3 regions of the Agrobacterium sp. NPDC089420 genome follow, and region 3 is predicted to be linked to each of the others. Evidence: riboswitches for the same ligand, from Rfam matches in the RefSeq annotation. Region 3 holds a riboswitch; each other region holds the start of a gene.

Region 1 (4,980 bases), 160 kb from region 3:
GATCGTCGGATAAAGCGGATAACAGGCCGCCGGCGTCAGCACGATGTCGGTGGCCTTCTGGTCCTTGGTCCAGTCGCCGCCCTCATCCATGGTTTTCAGCAGGCTGACATGGTCGAGTTCGCAGCCGCAGAAGGAATGGACCGTGCCGGCAAGCTGCGGGAAGCTCTTCATGTAACCGCTTTTTTCGAAATAGGCGCGGTTGATGCCGGGCGGAAAACGGATCGCTTCGGCGCCGTCGGCGCCACCGGTGCGGTCGATCAGCCGCTCGAAGGCGGCAATAACGTCCTCGAACTGGCCGCTGCGTCCATAAAGACCGTCCACACCGGTTTCAATCAGCAGGCCTTCTTCGAACAGTCGATCGAGGAACGATGTTTGCATGTCCATGGTCTTATCCCAAGAGGCTGGTATCCTGCTTGTGAACCAGCAGGAGATTGGCGGAATTGCCGAGAATGCGGTCGTTGGAAATCATCAGCCGGGCGGAATGCGCGTCGCGAAGGTGACGGCCAAGGCTGTAGGGCGTGCCGTTCTTGTAGCCCATGATGCCGCAGACCAGCATGGCGTGGTCGATGATTTCCAGAATGGTTTCCGAAGAACAGATCTTCACATTGTTCATGGCGACCGCGAAGGCCATGGACATCAGCTTTTCCGGGTCGACCTTGGTGTCCTCATAGGCCTTGATGCCAGCAATGATGTTGGATTTGACGACCTGCAGCTTGGTGGACACCTCGGCAAGGCGGATGGCGCCGGGAGGAGCGGTGCCGGGTGACTTGCGTGCCGCGGCCCTGACGAAGGACTGTGCGCGCAGCACGGCATCCGAGGCGATGCCATACCAGACGGCGCTCCACAGGAGATGCGAGCTTGCAAGCATGGATTGCGCGGCGATTTCCGCGAAAGGCTTCGGGAATATCTGTGTCGCCGGCGCCTCGCCCCGGAACAGAAACCCATCCGAACAGGTGCCGCGCATGCCGAGCGTGTCCCAGACATGGGTTTTTTCGAGAATGTACTGATCTTTCAGAAAGACGGTCATCACCTGGTCGGCGGGCGCGGCATCCTTGTGGGCGCGCGAGGTGATGAGGATGGCGTCGGCATTGCTGCCATAGGAAATGACGGTCGCATCCTTTTCCAGCCGGCAGCTATCGCCTTCGACCTCGATCGCGCAGATGGAGTTGCGCAGATTGCCGCCGATGCCGCCTTCGGTGGTGGCCGAGCCGAGCAGAAGCTGCTCACCGGCGACGCGCCGCATGAAACCCGCATGCCAGGTGCTGTCGACGCCGTGTTCCACCAGGCTGGACAGTTTGATGTGATGCATGGCGAAAATCATCGCGGTTGCCGAGCAGGCCTGACCGAGACGGGCGCAGATATCGGCGATTTGCTGCAGGGATGCGCCTTCGCCGCCGAGGGAGGAGGGGATCTGGATGCCCAGCAGGCGTTCCTGTTTCAAGGCCGTGACGGCCTCTTCCGGGAAACGGCCGGTGACGTCCACCTCGTCCGCATGTCCGGCGGCAATGGTCGCGACACGGCCCGCGCGCGCGGACAGAGTTTCATCCTGCGGCGCTACGGTCACGTTCATCAGGCTGCCTCTTTACCATCCAGAATGAGCTTAACGGTGTCTTCAATGGCCTTGATGCTGGCGAAGGACTTGCGGTTCAGCAGATTATCGGGAAATTCGATATCGAAAGCTTCTTCAATACCCAGCATCAATTGCACCGACGCAAAGGAAGAAAGTCCGGCCGCGTAAAGATCGGCTTCATCAGCAATCGTATCGACGGGGGTGGGAAGCTGGCCGAATTTGGCCAGTATTTCACGAATAGTCGCATTCATTCCGACGTATCTCCAATGAAATCAACATTAGGAAGGTTTGTGCTTATCGTTATGCCGCAAACGATAATATTCACCTAAACCGTTAGGTTAATTACAACTAACGGCAGCATGCGCCATTCCCGCACCTTTGCCAAGCGTTGATGAGCGGCCTTGACAAAAGCCGGGCGGTGTCTTTTCCTATGGCCATTCACCAGGGGTGTCCCGTCAAGGGGCTGAGATTCTGCTTTCATGCGCAGTGACCCGTTGAACCTGATCCAGTTCATACTGGCGTAGGGACGGTGCAAAGATCGAGGGTCGGCTGGCGTCAGGACGTCCGTGTCGGCACTTCGGTATTTTCCATCATTCCGGCTCGAACTGGGTCTCCACTGTCAAACTTTGGAGCCTCAAGATGAATATCGTTGCCAAGACTATCCCGCTGTCGGTTACCACCGGACCGCATGCCGCCTCCACGAAAATCCATAAACCGGGAATCCTTCATCCACATATTCGCGTGCCGATGCGCGAGATCGCCGTTCATCCGACCGCGGGCGAACCGCCGGTCACGGTCTATGATTCCTCCGGTGCCTATACCGATCCCGCCCATCCCGTCCTGATCGAAAAGGGCCTGCCGCGCCTGCGTCACGACTGGGTCGTGGCGCGCGGCGATGTCGAGGCTTATGAGGGCCGGCACGTCAAGCCGGAAGATAACGGCTTTGCCACGGGCGAGCGCCTGACGCCGGAATTTGCCGTGCGCCACCAGCCGCTGAAAGCGACGGCGGGCAGGGCGGTGACGCAGCTTGCCTATGCGCGGGCCGGTATCATCACTCCGGAAATGGAATTCATTGCCATCCGCGAAAATCTCGGGCGTGAGGCAGCCAAGGAAAAGCTTGTGCGTGATGGCGAGAGTTTCGGCGCGCATATCCCTGATTATGTCACGGCGGAATTCGTGCGCCAGGAAGTGGCAGCCGGCCGCGCCATCATCCCCGCCAATATCAATCACCCGGAACTTGAGCCGATGATCATCGGCCGCAATTTTCTGGTCAAGATCAATGCCAATATCGGCAATTCCGCCGTCACCTCCTCCATGGCGGAAGAGGTGGAGAAGATGGTCTGGGCGATCCGTTGGGGTGCGGATACCGTCATGGACCTGTCGACCGGCCGCAACATCCACAATATCCGCGAATGGATCATCCGCAATTCGCCGGTGCCGATCGGCACGGTGCCGCTTTACCAGGCGCTGGAGAAGGTCAACGGCATTGCCGAGGACCTCAACTGGGACGTGTTCCGTGACACGCTGATCGAACAGGCGGAACAGGGTGTGGATTATTTCACCATCCATGCCGGTGTGCGGCTGCATTACATTCCGCTCACCGTCAACCGCGTCACCGGCATCGTCTCGCGCGGCGGGTCGATCATGGCCAAGTGGTGTCTGCATCACCACAAGGAAAGTTTCCTCTACGAGCATTTCGACGAGATTTGCGACATCTGCCGCGCTTACGACGTCTCCTTCTCGCTGGGCGATGGCCTGCGTCCCGGCTCGATCGCCGACGCCAATGACGCGGCGCAGTTTGCGGAGCTCGAAACGCTGGGCGAGCTGACGCAGATCGCCTGGGCGAAGGATTGCCAGGTGATGATCGAAGGCCCCGGCCATGTGCCGATGCATAAGATCAAGGAGAACATGGACAAGCAGCTGAAGACCTGCGGCGAAGCGCCCTTTTATACGCTTGGACCGCTGACCACCGATATCGCGCCGGGTTACGACCACATCACGTCGGGCATCGGCGCGGCGATGATCGGCTGGTTCGGCACGGCGATGCTCTGCTACGTTACGCCCAAGGAGCATCTCGGCCTGCCGGACCGTAACGACGTGAAGGTCGGCGTCATCACCTACAAGATCGCCGCCCATGCCGCCGATCTTGCCAAGGGCCATCCGGCAGCACAGGTGCGCGACGATGCGCTGTCGCGCGCAAGGTTCGAGTTCCGCTGGGAAGATCAGTTCAACCTGTCGCTCGACCCGGACACGGCGCGATCCTTCCATGACGAAACGCTGCCGAAAGAGGCGCACAAGGTCGCGCATTTCTGCTCCATGTGCGGGCCGAAATTCTGCTCGATGCGGATTTCCCACGATATCCGCGCCGAGGCGCAGAAGGAGGGGCTGGAGGCCATGGCCGCGCGCTTCAAGGAGGGTGGTGAGCTTTACATGCCACTGCCGACACCTGCGAATGCGGAATGACATGCGCGTTCTTGTCAGGGGAACGGGGGTCGCCGGTCTGACGGCGGCCTTCGAGCTGGCGCGAAGTGGCGTTACGGTCGAGATGTCGGAGCGCAACGCCGAACCATCGCGCGGTGCGTCCTTTTATGCGGGTGGCATGCTGGCGCCATGGTGTGAGCGTGAAAGCGCCGAAGACGCCGTTCTGGCGCTCGGCCAGGTGGCGCTCGACTGGTGGGAGGAAGCAACCCCCGGCCTTGTCGTGCGCAACGGTACGCTGGTCGTCGCGCCGGCCCGTGACAAAGCCGAGCTGTTGCGTTTCGCATCGCGGACCTGCGGCTATCGCTGGGTGGACGAGGGCGAAATCGCCGCGCTTGAGCCCGATCTTGCCGGGCGGTTCCGGTCCGGGCTCTATTTCCCGGGCGAAGGGCATCTCGATCCGCGCCTTGCGCTGCAATCGCTGCATCAACGGCTTTGCGCCATGGGTGTACGGTTTCACCTGGGGGTTTTGGTGGACGAACGGCGGTTCGACCGGGTGGTGGATTGCACCGGGCCTGCGGCGGTGGGGACGCTTTCCAGCCTTCGTGGCGTGCGTGGAGAGATGCTTTATCTCGCCACGCGGGAGGTTTCTCTCTCCCGTCCCGTCCGGCTGCTGCATCCGCGCATTCCGCTTTACATCGTGCCGCGCGAGCCCGGTCGTTTCATGGTGGGCGCAACGATGATCGAGACGGAGGATACGGGTGCCATTTCCGCCCGCTCGATGATGGAATTCCTGAATGCCGCCTATGCCGTTCATCCGGCTTTCGCGGAAGCGGAGATCATCGAGACCGGGACAGGCGTGCGTCCCGCCTATCCCGACAATCTACCGAAAGTCACCGAGGATGGCCGGACCATCTTCATCAACGGCGCGCACAGGCACGGCTTTCTGCTCTCGCCGGCCATGGCGGGGCAGGCGGTCCGGATCGTCCGCC
Region 2 (4,980 bases), on a different contig from region 3:
CCAAGGGCGCGACATCGGCAAGCCCGGCATCCACCAGCGCGTTGAGACGGTAATCAACCTTGTTCATGCTCAATCCTCGCGTGATTGACGATGTCGTCACCGGAAATTGCAGACAGCGCATCCAGAAACGCCGCTTCGAATGTGCCGGGACCCTTTGACTGTTTGGCGGCCAGCTCGGCAGAAACGCCGGTGACGGCAAGGGCGGAGGCTGCTGCCGTCAGGGCATCCTTTTCCACCGCCATGAAGGCGGCGATGACGCCGCCCGACAGGCAGCCCGTGCCGGTCACCTTCGCCATCCATGCGTGGCCGTTGACGATCCTGACGCTGCGTATCGCATCGCGGAGATGATCGACCGGTCCGGTTTCGATCCTCACCGCATTCGGCACGTCCCCGACCAGGCTCATTTCCGCCCGGTTGCCCCGCACGATGGTGGGGGAAAGGGCGATGAGCTCCCGGGCGAAGGCCAGCCGCGAGGGTGAATAGTCGACATGCACGGGATCGACGATCCACGGCTTGCCGGATGCGCTGGCGATCTCGATCGCCAGCCTTATGACCTTGCGCCGCTCGGCGTCCAGCGTACCGAGGTTGACGGTCAGCGCATCCGCCTTGGCGACGAAGCTCTCGATTTCTTCCGGTGACGTGGTCATCGACGGTATGCCGCCAACGACGGTGATGCCGTCGGCGGTAAATTTCTGCACCACGGTGTTCATCAGGCAATGCACGCGTGGGCGCGCCTTGCGCACGCGCTCCAGAATATCGGCGGCCTTTGCCGCCGTGGGAAGATCTCCGGTCATGGCTGCTGCAGCTCCACGGCGATGTCTTCAACGGCCGGCGCCTGCTTGATCAGTTGCATGTCCCGCATGAATGCGCCGAAACGGACATAGCGGGCGCGGTCGAGCGCGGCGGGACGCTTGGCAAAACGCGGCAGGGTGTCGAAGAAGGCCTGTTTGTTCAACGCATCGTCAAGGTTCGGATAGGCCTTGATGAAAAGCTGCCAGGCGTCCTGCGGATGGTTGGTGATGAAGATCGCGGCCTGTTCCACGGCGGAGAGGAAACGCGGCAGGCGGCTGTCCGTCGCGAGATCGCGATGGGCGACGAAGATCAGCTCGTCATAGGCCGGCACGCCGTGTTCCTCCGGGAAGAAGGAACGGCCCTCGTGGCCTTCGAGCTTCATCTGCGTCAGTTCGAAATTGCGGAAGCCGCCAAGCGTTGCGTCCACCTTGCCGGCGATCAGCGACGGCGAGAGCGAAAAATTGACATTGATGAGTTCCACGTCATCCTTCGTCAGGCCGTCCTTTTCCAGCATCCGCTTCAGCATGGCGTCTTCAAAACCGGAAACGGAAAAACCGACCTTCTTGCCCTTCAGGTCCTTCAGGCTTTTGATCGGCCCGTCGGCCAGAACGGTGACGGTGTTGAGGGGGGTTTCGACCAGCGTGCCGAAACGCACGAGCGGCAGGCCGGCATCGTGGTCGAGATAGAGGTTCGGCTGGTAATGCACGCCGATATCGGCCTGTTTCGCGGAGACGAGGCGCGGTACGGCGGAGGGGTCCGCAGGCGGCACCAGTTCCACGTCCAGGCCGGCATCGGCGAACAGGCCGCGCTCCCTGGCGATCACCATCGGCGCATGATCGGGGTTCACGAACCATTCGAGCAACACGGTCAGCTTGTCGGCCGCCTGTGACTGTACGGGTGCAAGCACGCTGGCCGCTGCGAGGACGAGGGAAAGAAGAGTTCGTTTCATGGTGCCGAAAGTCTCCGTAAATATCTGAAAGAATTGACGTGTTCTGTTTCCTTGGCCCAGGGGGCCAGATTGGCTGTCGCGCGATCGACGATAAGCCTGAGCAGTACCGCCATAACGGCAAGAATGGCCATGGCGGCGAACATGGTGTCGGTCTGCATGCGGGCATTGGACTGGATCATGACGAAACCGAGCCCGGCGGAAGCCCCGACCCATTCGCCAATGACGGCGCCGAGCGGGGCGAGCGGCGCCGCCACCCGCAGCCCCGATATCAGCGACGGCAGCGCCAGTGGCACGCGCAGCCGGGTGAGGATCTGCCAATGGCTCGCCTCGGTCAGCGATGCGGCGTCGAGAATGGCCCGGTCCGTGCGATTGAGGCCATCGGTGAAGGCGGAAGCGACGGGGAAGAAGATGATGATCGCCGTCATGACCACTTTCGATGCCATGCCGAAGCCGAACCAGAGGACGAGGATCGGAGCGAGCACGAAAACGGGAAAGGCCTGCAGCACCAGGACCATGGGCCAGAAGAGGCGGCCGAGACGCGGGATGGCGGCAATCGTGAAGGCGACGACGATGCCGGCGACGATGCCTGCCGTGAGCCCCAGCGCCATTTCGCCAAGCGTCACCATGGCCTGACCGAACAGGAAACCGGGCTGGCGCAGGAAGGCGGCGGCGACATCGGCGGGTGACGGCAAAATATAACGGGGCGGCGCAAACAGCCATGTCCCCGCCTGCCAGAGAAGGAGCAGAAGACCGATACCGTTCAACGCATGTGTGGCGCGCATGGGCCGGACCTCAGACGCAAACGCACCATGCGCGAGGGGCAGAAGGTTTCAGCATCATCATTCGCTCTCCAGATGTGACAATCACGGAGATCAGGGTCAGGCGGAGAAGAGAAAGGGCTGAGCCTCAAGGGCACGACAGTTTCCGTTCCTACGCCGGCATGACCCGGATCAGGTTCAAGGGTCCGGCTCATCGCCATCTCAGCACCGTGCGGTGCTCCCCTCGGAAGAGCTTGTTTTGTAGGTCAAGTTTTAAAAATGTCAACGGTACGTCCTTGCATGCCAGGCGGTCACGGACAGATGAGGGAATGATATATGTGGTTATGAGGTATATCGAATTTATCGATGATTAGTTATATCAATAAACTATATTGCAATATCATTCCGTTAGCTGTTGCCGGCATTCAGAGAGGCTTGGGGGCTAACTTGAAGAACATCTGGCGGGACAGGTCGGGAAATTTTGCCATACTCAGCGCAGTGCTGATGATACCGCTCTTCGGGGCGGCGGGTGTAGCGCTGGACATAACACGCGGTGTCACCATCAAGTCCGATCTGCAGATGGCGGCGGATTCCGCCGCGCTCGCCGTGGTTGCCGATACATCGGCAAGCGCCCAGGCGGCGAGGACGATGTCCGGCGATGGCGTCATTACCGTTGGCGCTGAGGAAGCGGCGGCGTTGTTCCACAGCAATCAGCGGGGGAGCGCGGATTATAAGCTCCTGTCCCTTGAAGTATCGGTGATCAAGCGTGGAACCATCATTGAATCGGCGGTCAATTTCAGAGCTTCGGTGACGACGACGCTCACCCGGCTTCTCGGAACGAATTTCATCACTGTCGGGGGCAGCGCGACAGCCAAATACGAGACGGAAACCTTTACCGATTTCTATCTCCTGCTGGACAATTCCCCTTCCATGGGCGTCGGCGCCACGCCGGCCGATGTCGCCACGATGCAAAAGGTTATCGGATGCGCTTTCGCCTGTCATCTGACAACGAAAGACGGCACGTCAGATCCGGCCAGCACCTATTTCAGGATCAAGAACAAAGATATCGACGCCAAGGATCGCATCAACGCGACCACACGCATCGACGTGGTTGCCAAGGCAACCGCGAGCTTGATGGATACGGCGGCGGCCACGCGCAAGAGCAAGGATCAATATCGCATTGCCGTTTATACTTTCGGGAAGACGGCGGACGACGCCTTTCCCGACCAGGACCTGTTTGAGGTTGTGTCGCGCACGTCGGATTTGCAGGAGGCCAAGAAAAAGGTCGGCGACATCGAACTGATGTCGGTTCCTTATCACATGTATAACAACGATCAGCACACCAGTTTCGATCGGGCGCTGACCAAGATCGAAGGCAAAATGGGAGCGTCGGGCAGCGGCGCTAGTTCCGCTACGCCGGAAAAAATCGTGTTCTTCGTGTCTGATGGGGTCGGCGACAGCTACAAGCCCAACAAATGCACAAAACAAACGACGCAAGGCGGACGTTGTCAGGAGCCGATCGACATAAGGCTCTGCACCAAGCTCAAGGAAAAAGGCTTCCGTATCGCCGTGCTTTATACCACTTACCTGCCGCTGACGGGCAATGGCTGGTACAGGCTGTGGATACAGCCCTTCCAGACGGAAATCAGCTCGCGTATGCAGGCCTGCGCGTCTGCGGGGCTGTTTTTCGAAGTCAGCCCTTCGCAAGGCATCAGCGAGGCGATGTCGGCGCTTTTCAAAAAGGCAATCAGCGCGCCGCGTCTTACAAGCTGATGGCCGCGTTTCAGGTGCGGCGCAGCCGCTCAAACAGCGGCGCATGGCTGCTCTCGGCGCGGTAGAAAACCGCAGGCTCGCCAAGCGGTACTTCGATGGTCACCTCTTGACCGCCGGCATGACGGGCGCCGCTCCACAGATGCACCCACTCGCCGTCGCCCGGAAGATAGAGCAGGCGATGCGTTTCGCCGGCTTTCCAGACCGGTGCCACCAGCATGTCCGCCCCGTAGAGATAGCTGTCCTGAATGGAATAGGTCTGCCGGTCTTCCTCGAAATGCAGGAAAAGCGGGCGCTGCACCGGCAAGCCGGTTCTCGCGGCCTCCGCAGAGAGCGATTTCAGATAGGGGGCGAGCGCTACGTAGATCGCCGTCATGCGGGCGAAATGGGCGAGCACCACCTCGTCCTGATCGATCTGGAGATTGTCGCGCGGGCGGTTGCCTTCATGCGTGCGCATGACGGGGGTGAAGGCCGCCATTTCCGCCCAGCGCATGATGAGTTCCGCCGTCCGGACATTGCCGAACAGGCTGGTGTAACCGCCAATATCGGAATGGTGATAGGCATTGCCCATGAGGCCGGAGGAAAGCGCGCCGCAGATGACGGTGACAAGTCCATCGTGGCGGGAGAAATCGACGGACTGGTCGCCGCCCCAGATCAGCGGGCAATGGGCCTGCACACCGGTGAAGCCTGCGCGCATGAAGAACAGCGCTT
Region 3 (4,980 bases):
CGACAGCGCCATGGCAAAGCAAAATGCCATCAGCATGGGCCGCCACAAAACCGGCAGATCGGCAAACCTTAGCCGCGACAGGCCCTGCAGCCCGAGACTGGCGGAGAGCCGGCCGGTGCGCAGAAAATGGCTGGTAAAGGCCGGTTCGAGAACACGCATGGCAAGCGGCAAGGCCATCAGCATATTGATGAGCGCCACAAGAACAGGCGCATAAAAGCTGACATCGCCGAAGGGCCGCAATAGCAGGAACCATCCGCTTCCGAGCACCACCGGCGGAACGAGCAGCACCAGCGACGATCCTGCCCCGAGCAGGGTGGCAAGCAGGCGCAGCGGCCACGCCGCCTTGCGCCTGGAGCCGACAGCTTGGCGCGCACCGATGATCGCCATGCAGCTGAACACGACGAAAATGGCCGACAGCCCGGCAATTGCAAGACTGGTCACCGCGGCGCGCAGGAAGACCGGCGCGGTGACGAGACGCGGCAGATCGGCCTGCAGCCCCGAAACGGCTATGGCGGCAAGTGGCAGGCCGATCAGCAGAATTGCAAAAACGATCGCCGCCCCGTCCCACAGGCGCGCTCCGGCGTTCTTGCCGTCGAAGCGACGCATGGTGCGGTCAAGCGAGGAAATCTCCTCGTCCGGTGATGGTAGAAATGCCAGAAGACCGAGCAGGACTGCGGTGAGAACGATCTGCAGAACGGAAAGCGCAATCGCCCGCTGTGGATCGAAATCGAACCGCAGCGCCTGATAGATCGCCACCTCCAGCGTCGTCGCCGCCGGCCCGCCGCCCAGAAGAAGCACGAGCGTGAAGCTGGTGGCGCACAGCATGAACACCAGCCCGGCAATGCCCGGAATGAGCCTCGAGATGGCCGGCCATTCGATGAAACGGAACACCGAGACCGGTCCCATGCCGAGACTTGCCGCCATGCGCCAATATTCACCCGGAATGCGCTCCAGCCCGGCCAGCATCAGCCGCACCGAAAGCGGCAGATTGAAGAACACGTGGGCAATGAGGATGCCGGAAAGGCCATAGATGCTGAAAGGTTGTTCCGCACCGGCAAAAATGAGGACAGTGTTCAGGACACCCTGCCTGCCCCAGATGGTGATGATGCCGAAGGCGCCGACGATCACTGGCAGCCCCATCGGTACCGCCATCAGCCGGATGATCCAGATCCTTCCCGGAAACTCTCGCCGCCGGGCAAGTGCCAGAGCGACCGGCAGGCCGAGAACAATGGACAAAAGAGTGGAAAGCATCGCCTGATAAAGCGTGAAGCGCAGGATGCGCAATGTATAGGCGTCCATGATGCCGGCCGCGGATGCACCGGCATCAAAGGACAGCAAAGCTGCAACCGCGAGCGCCATGAACAGGAAAACGGCGGCAAAAGCCGCCGTCCCGAAGATGATCGACCGCCGGTAGTCGCGACGCAGCATCATGCCGGTGCGTGCCTTTTCTTCAATTCATGCTCATGGCCGCCAGCCATTCGTCGATCCACGCCTTGCGGTTCTTGGCTACTTCTTCCGGGTCCATCAGGAAAGTCTTTTGCGGCACGACGAGTTTGGAAAACGCCTCCGGCAAAGGTGCCGAGGTTGCCGCAACCGGCATCATCCAGTTGTTTTCGGGAATCGCGTCCTGAAAGCCGGGCGTGAGCGTGAAAGCGAGGAACTGCTGTGCCAGCGCCTTGTGCGGCGCATTTTTGAGAAGGCCGGACACCTCGATCTGGATGTAATGTCCTTCGGAAAAGGCTGCGGCCTGATAACGATCCGACTTTTCAGCCACCATGTGATAGGCTGGCGACGTGGTGTAGGAAAGCACCATCGGCACCTCGCCCTTGGTGAAGAGACCGTAGGATTCCGACCAGCCCGGCGTGACGGTGAGAATGCGCTTTCTGAGCTTTGCCCATGCTTCCGGCGCCTTGTCGCCATACACAGATTTGACCCACAAAAGCAGGCCGAGCCCCGGCGTGGAGGTGCGCGGATCCTGAATGGCGATCTTCTGCGAAGGATCGCCCTCCACCAGTTCTTTCAGGCTCGTAGGCGGATTCTTGACGGTCTGCGTATCATAGACGACGGCGAAATGCCCATAATCATAGGGCACGAAAACATCGTCCGTGTAACCGCCCGGCACCTTGGCCGCCGATGCATCAATGCCGCTGACGTCAAAAAGCCCTGTCTGCTTCGCCTCCGCCACGAGATTGGTATCGAGGCCGACAACGACATCCGCCTTGGATCCCGCACCTTCCAGCTTCAGGCGATTCAGCAGTGCCACGCCATCCGCCACACCCACAAAATTGACCGTACAACCGCACAGCTTCTCGAAGGCTTCCTTCACCCTGGGGCCGGGACCCCATTCGGAAACGAAGCTTTCATAGGTGTAGACGGTCAGTTCCTGCTTGTCCTGGGCGGTGGCGAAACCGGGCAGCAACAGCGAGGCGGCAACGAGGGAATTCAGGAAAAGACGACGGCGCACGGATATCTCCTCAAAAACGATAAGGGAAATAGCCGCTTGCCTTGAAGCCGTCTAATCCCTCCGCCGGTATGAACCGGATCAGGTTCTTCGGGTTGGCAAGCCTCTCAGCCTTCTGCACGCGAGAACAGAAGACACCCCGTTAGATCAAGATCATGGTTTAGTCCCGCCATCTGCGATTGGCAAGATGGCCAGGGTCAGCCCTGCCCCGTCATATGCACCAGTTCCCAAACGTGACCGTCGGGATCCTGAAAACTGCCGGCATACATGAAGCCGTGATCCTGAACGGGTTTCCAGCCGCTGCCGCCGGAGGCAAGCGCCGTTGCAATCATCCCGTCGATTTCTTCGCGGCTGCCGGCGGAAAGACAGGTCAGGACTTCGGTGCTGCGTTTGGCATCGGCGATATCGCCATTGATGAAATCGCGAAAACGCTCCTCCTGAAGAAGCATCACGAAGATGTTCTCTTCCACGATCATGCACAGCGTGCGGTCATCCGAATATTCCGGATTGAAGCTGAAACCGAGCGCCGTGAAGAAGTTTCTCGATGTCTCGATGTTCTTGACGGGCAGATTGACGAAGATCATGCGCATAATGTGAACTCCTCCGAACCGGCACAACAAACGGCAATTCCGCCTGCCTGTCAAAGGCGGATGCCGTTCAAATCGGCAAAAGATATCGTCTTCAGCCTTCCAGTTCCTCTCGCAGCATCTCCAGCTCCAGCCATTCCTCTTCCATGGCCTCCAGCTTTTCGCGCAGCTTCGACATCTCCTGCGCCAGCGTGTTGAAAGTGGCGGGGTCCTTGGTGAAAAGCGCCGGATCGGCCATGCGCTGTTCGCGTTTTGCGATTTCACCCTGCGCCTTTTCCATCTCCTTCGGCAGATTTTCGAGCGCGAATTTCTGCTTGAAGGAAAGCTTGCCCTTCGCCTTTGCCGGTTCCTGCGACGGCGCGGCTGAAGACGCTGTTTTTGTCTTCTCCTGCTTGTCCGCCTTGCGCTTTTCTTCCGCGGCCCCCTTGCGCTGCGCCATCATGTCCGAATAGCCGCCGGCATATTCGATCCAGCGCCCATCCGGCTGGTCCGGATTGGCCGGCGCAATGGTGGAGGTGACGGTGCGGTCGAGAAAATCACGGTCGTGGCTGACGAGAATGACCGTACCGGAAAAACCCGCAACGATTTCCTGCAACAGATCGAGCGTTTCAATATCGAGATCGTTGGTCGGCTCGTCGAGGATCAGAAGATTGGTCGGCCGCGCCAGGATACGCGCCAGAATAAGGCGTGCGCGCTCACCACCCGAAAGATTGCGGATCGGCGTGCGGGCCTGTTCCGGCTGGAACAGGAAATCCTTCATGTAGCCCGTTACGTGCTTCACTTCCCCATTCACCAGCAGATTGTCACCCCGGCCATCCGTCAGGTAGTGCGCGAGCGTATCGTTGGGATTGAGCTCCTCGCGCTTCTGGTCGAGTGTTGCGATCTCCAGATTGGTGCCGAGCTTCACCACGCCGCTGTCAGGTTCAAGCTGGCCGGTAAGCATCTTCAAAAGCGTGGTTTTGCCGGCGCCATTCGGCCCGACGAGGCCGATGCAGTCGCCGCGATGCACCCTCAGCGAAAACGGCGAGACGATCACACGCTCGCCATAGGCCTTGGTGATGGCTTCTGCCTCGATCACCAGCTTGCCGGATTCACGTCCTTCGGTGACGGTCGCCTGCACGGTGCCTTGCGGTCCCTTGTGGCCGCGATATTCGGCGCGCATGGCCTGAAGCTCGCCGACACGGCGCATGTTGCGTTTGCGCCGCGCGGTCACGCCATACCGCATCCAGTGTTCTTCGCGTTCGATGGCCTTGCCGAGCTTGTGCTGCTCCAGCTCTTCTTCTTCCAGCACCTTGTCGCGCCATTCCTCGAAATGGGCAAAGCCGCGATTGAGACGGCGGGACTGGCCGCGATCGAGCCATACGGTCGAGGTCGAGACTTTTTCGAGAAAACGCCGGTCGTGCGAAATCAGCACCAGCGCACTGCGTGACTGCTGCAATTCGCTTTCCAGCCATTCGATGGTGGGCAGGTCCAGATGGTTGGTCGGCTCGTCCAGCATCAGAATATCGGGCTCGGGCGCCATGACGCGGGCAAGCGCCGCGCGCCGCGCCTCACCGCCGGACAGGCTTACCGGGTCCTCCTGCCCCGTAAGCCCGAGATGCTCGAGAAGATACGTGACGCGATAGGCATCGTCACCCGGTCCGAGGCCGGCCTCGGCATAGGCCTGAACGGTATTGTAACCGGCAAAATCCGGCGCCTGTTCCAGATAGCGGATGGTGGCGGCCGGATGCCGGAACACCTCGCCCGACTGCGCCTCGACGAGACCCGCAGCGATCTTCATCAGGGTGGACTTGCCCGAGCCGTTGCGCCCGACGAGGCAGATGCGGTCGCCAGGTTCCACCTGGAGATTGGCGCCATCGAGCAGCGGGGTCACGCCGAAGGTCAGCTTGATATCATCGAGTTTCAAAATAGGGGGTGCCAAGGCGTCAGGCT

What was found. Region 3 has a riboswitch for thiamine pyrophosphate ahead of thiB (thiamine ABC transporter substrate binding subunit). Riboswitches for the same ligand answer to the same signal wherever they lie in the genome.
Region 1: it holds a riboswitch for thiamine pyrophosphate, as region 3 does, so the genes downstream of both, thiC (phosphomethylpyrimidine synthase ThiC) here and thiB (thiamine ABC transporter substrate binding subunit) in region 3, are expected to answer to the same signal.
Region 2: it holds a riboswitch for thiamine pyrophosphate, as region 3 does, so the genes downstream of both, ACI2KA_RS21080 (ABC transporter permease) here and thiB (thiamine ABC transporter substrate binding subunit) in region 3, are expected to answer to the same signal.

Annotation. Positions count from the first base shown of each region.
Region 1 covers NZ_JBJDMY010000006.1:352,279-357,258, forward strand. The annotation lists gene ACI2KA_RS12520 (amino acid--[acyl-carrier-protein] ligase) at 1-384, opposite strand, end outside; gene ACI2KA_RS12525 (acyl-CoA dehydrogenase family protein) at 389-1,570, opposite strand; gene ACI2KA_RS12530 (acyl carrier protein) at 1,570-1,821, opposite strand; TPP riboswitch at 2,004-2,115, shown strand; gene thiC (phosphomethylpyrimidine synthase ThiC) at 2,210-4,033, shown strand; gene thiO (glycine oxidase ThiO) at 4,035-4,980, shown strand, end outside.
Region 2 covers NZ_JBJDMY010000015.1:142,862-147,841, reverse strand. The annotation lists gene thiE (thiamine phosphate synthase) at 1-67, opposite strand, end outside; gene ACI2KA_RS21090 (hydroxyethylthiazole kinase) at 54-794, opposite strand; gene ACI2KA_RS21085 (ABC transporter substrate-binding protein) at 791-1,741, opposite strand; gene ACI2KA_RS21080 (ABC transporter permease) at 1,738-2,523, opposite strand; TPP riboswitch at 2,652-2,754, opposite strand; gene ACI2KA_RS21075 (TadE/TadG family type IV pilus assembly protein) at 2,947-4,272, shown strand; gene ACI2KA_RS21070 (alpha-glucosidase) at 4,283-4,980, opposite strand, start outside.
Region 3 covers NZ_JBJDMY010000006.1:195,758-200,737, reverse strand. The annotation lists gene thiP (thiamine/thiamine pyrophosphate ABC transporter permease ThiP) at 1-1,431, opposite strand, end outside; gene thiB (thiamine ABC transporter substrate binding subunit) at 1,451-2,464, opposite strand; TPP riboswitch at 2,503-2,613, opposite strand; gene ACI2KA_RS11825 (VOC family protein) at 2,659-3,051, opposite strand; gene ACI2KA_RS11820 (ABC-F family ATP-binding cassette domain-containing protein) at 3,143-4,969, opposite strand; gene ACI2KA_RS11815 (thiamine diphosphokinase) at 4,974-4,980, opposite strand, start outside.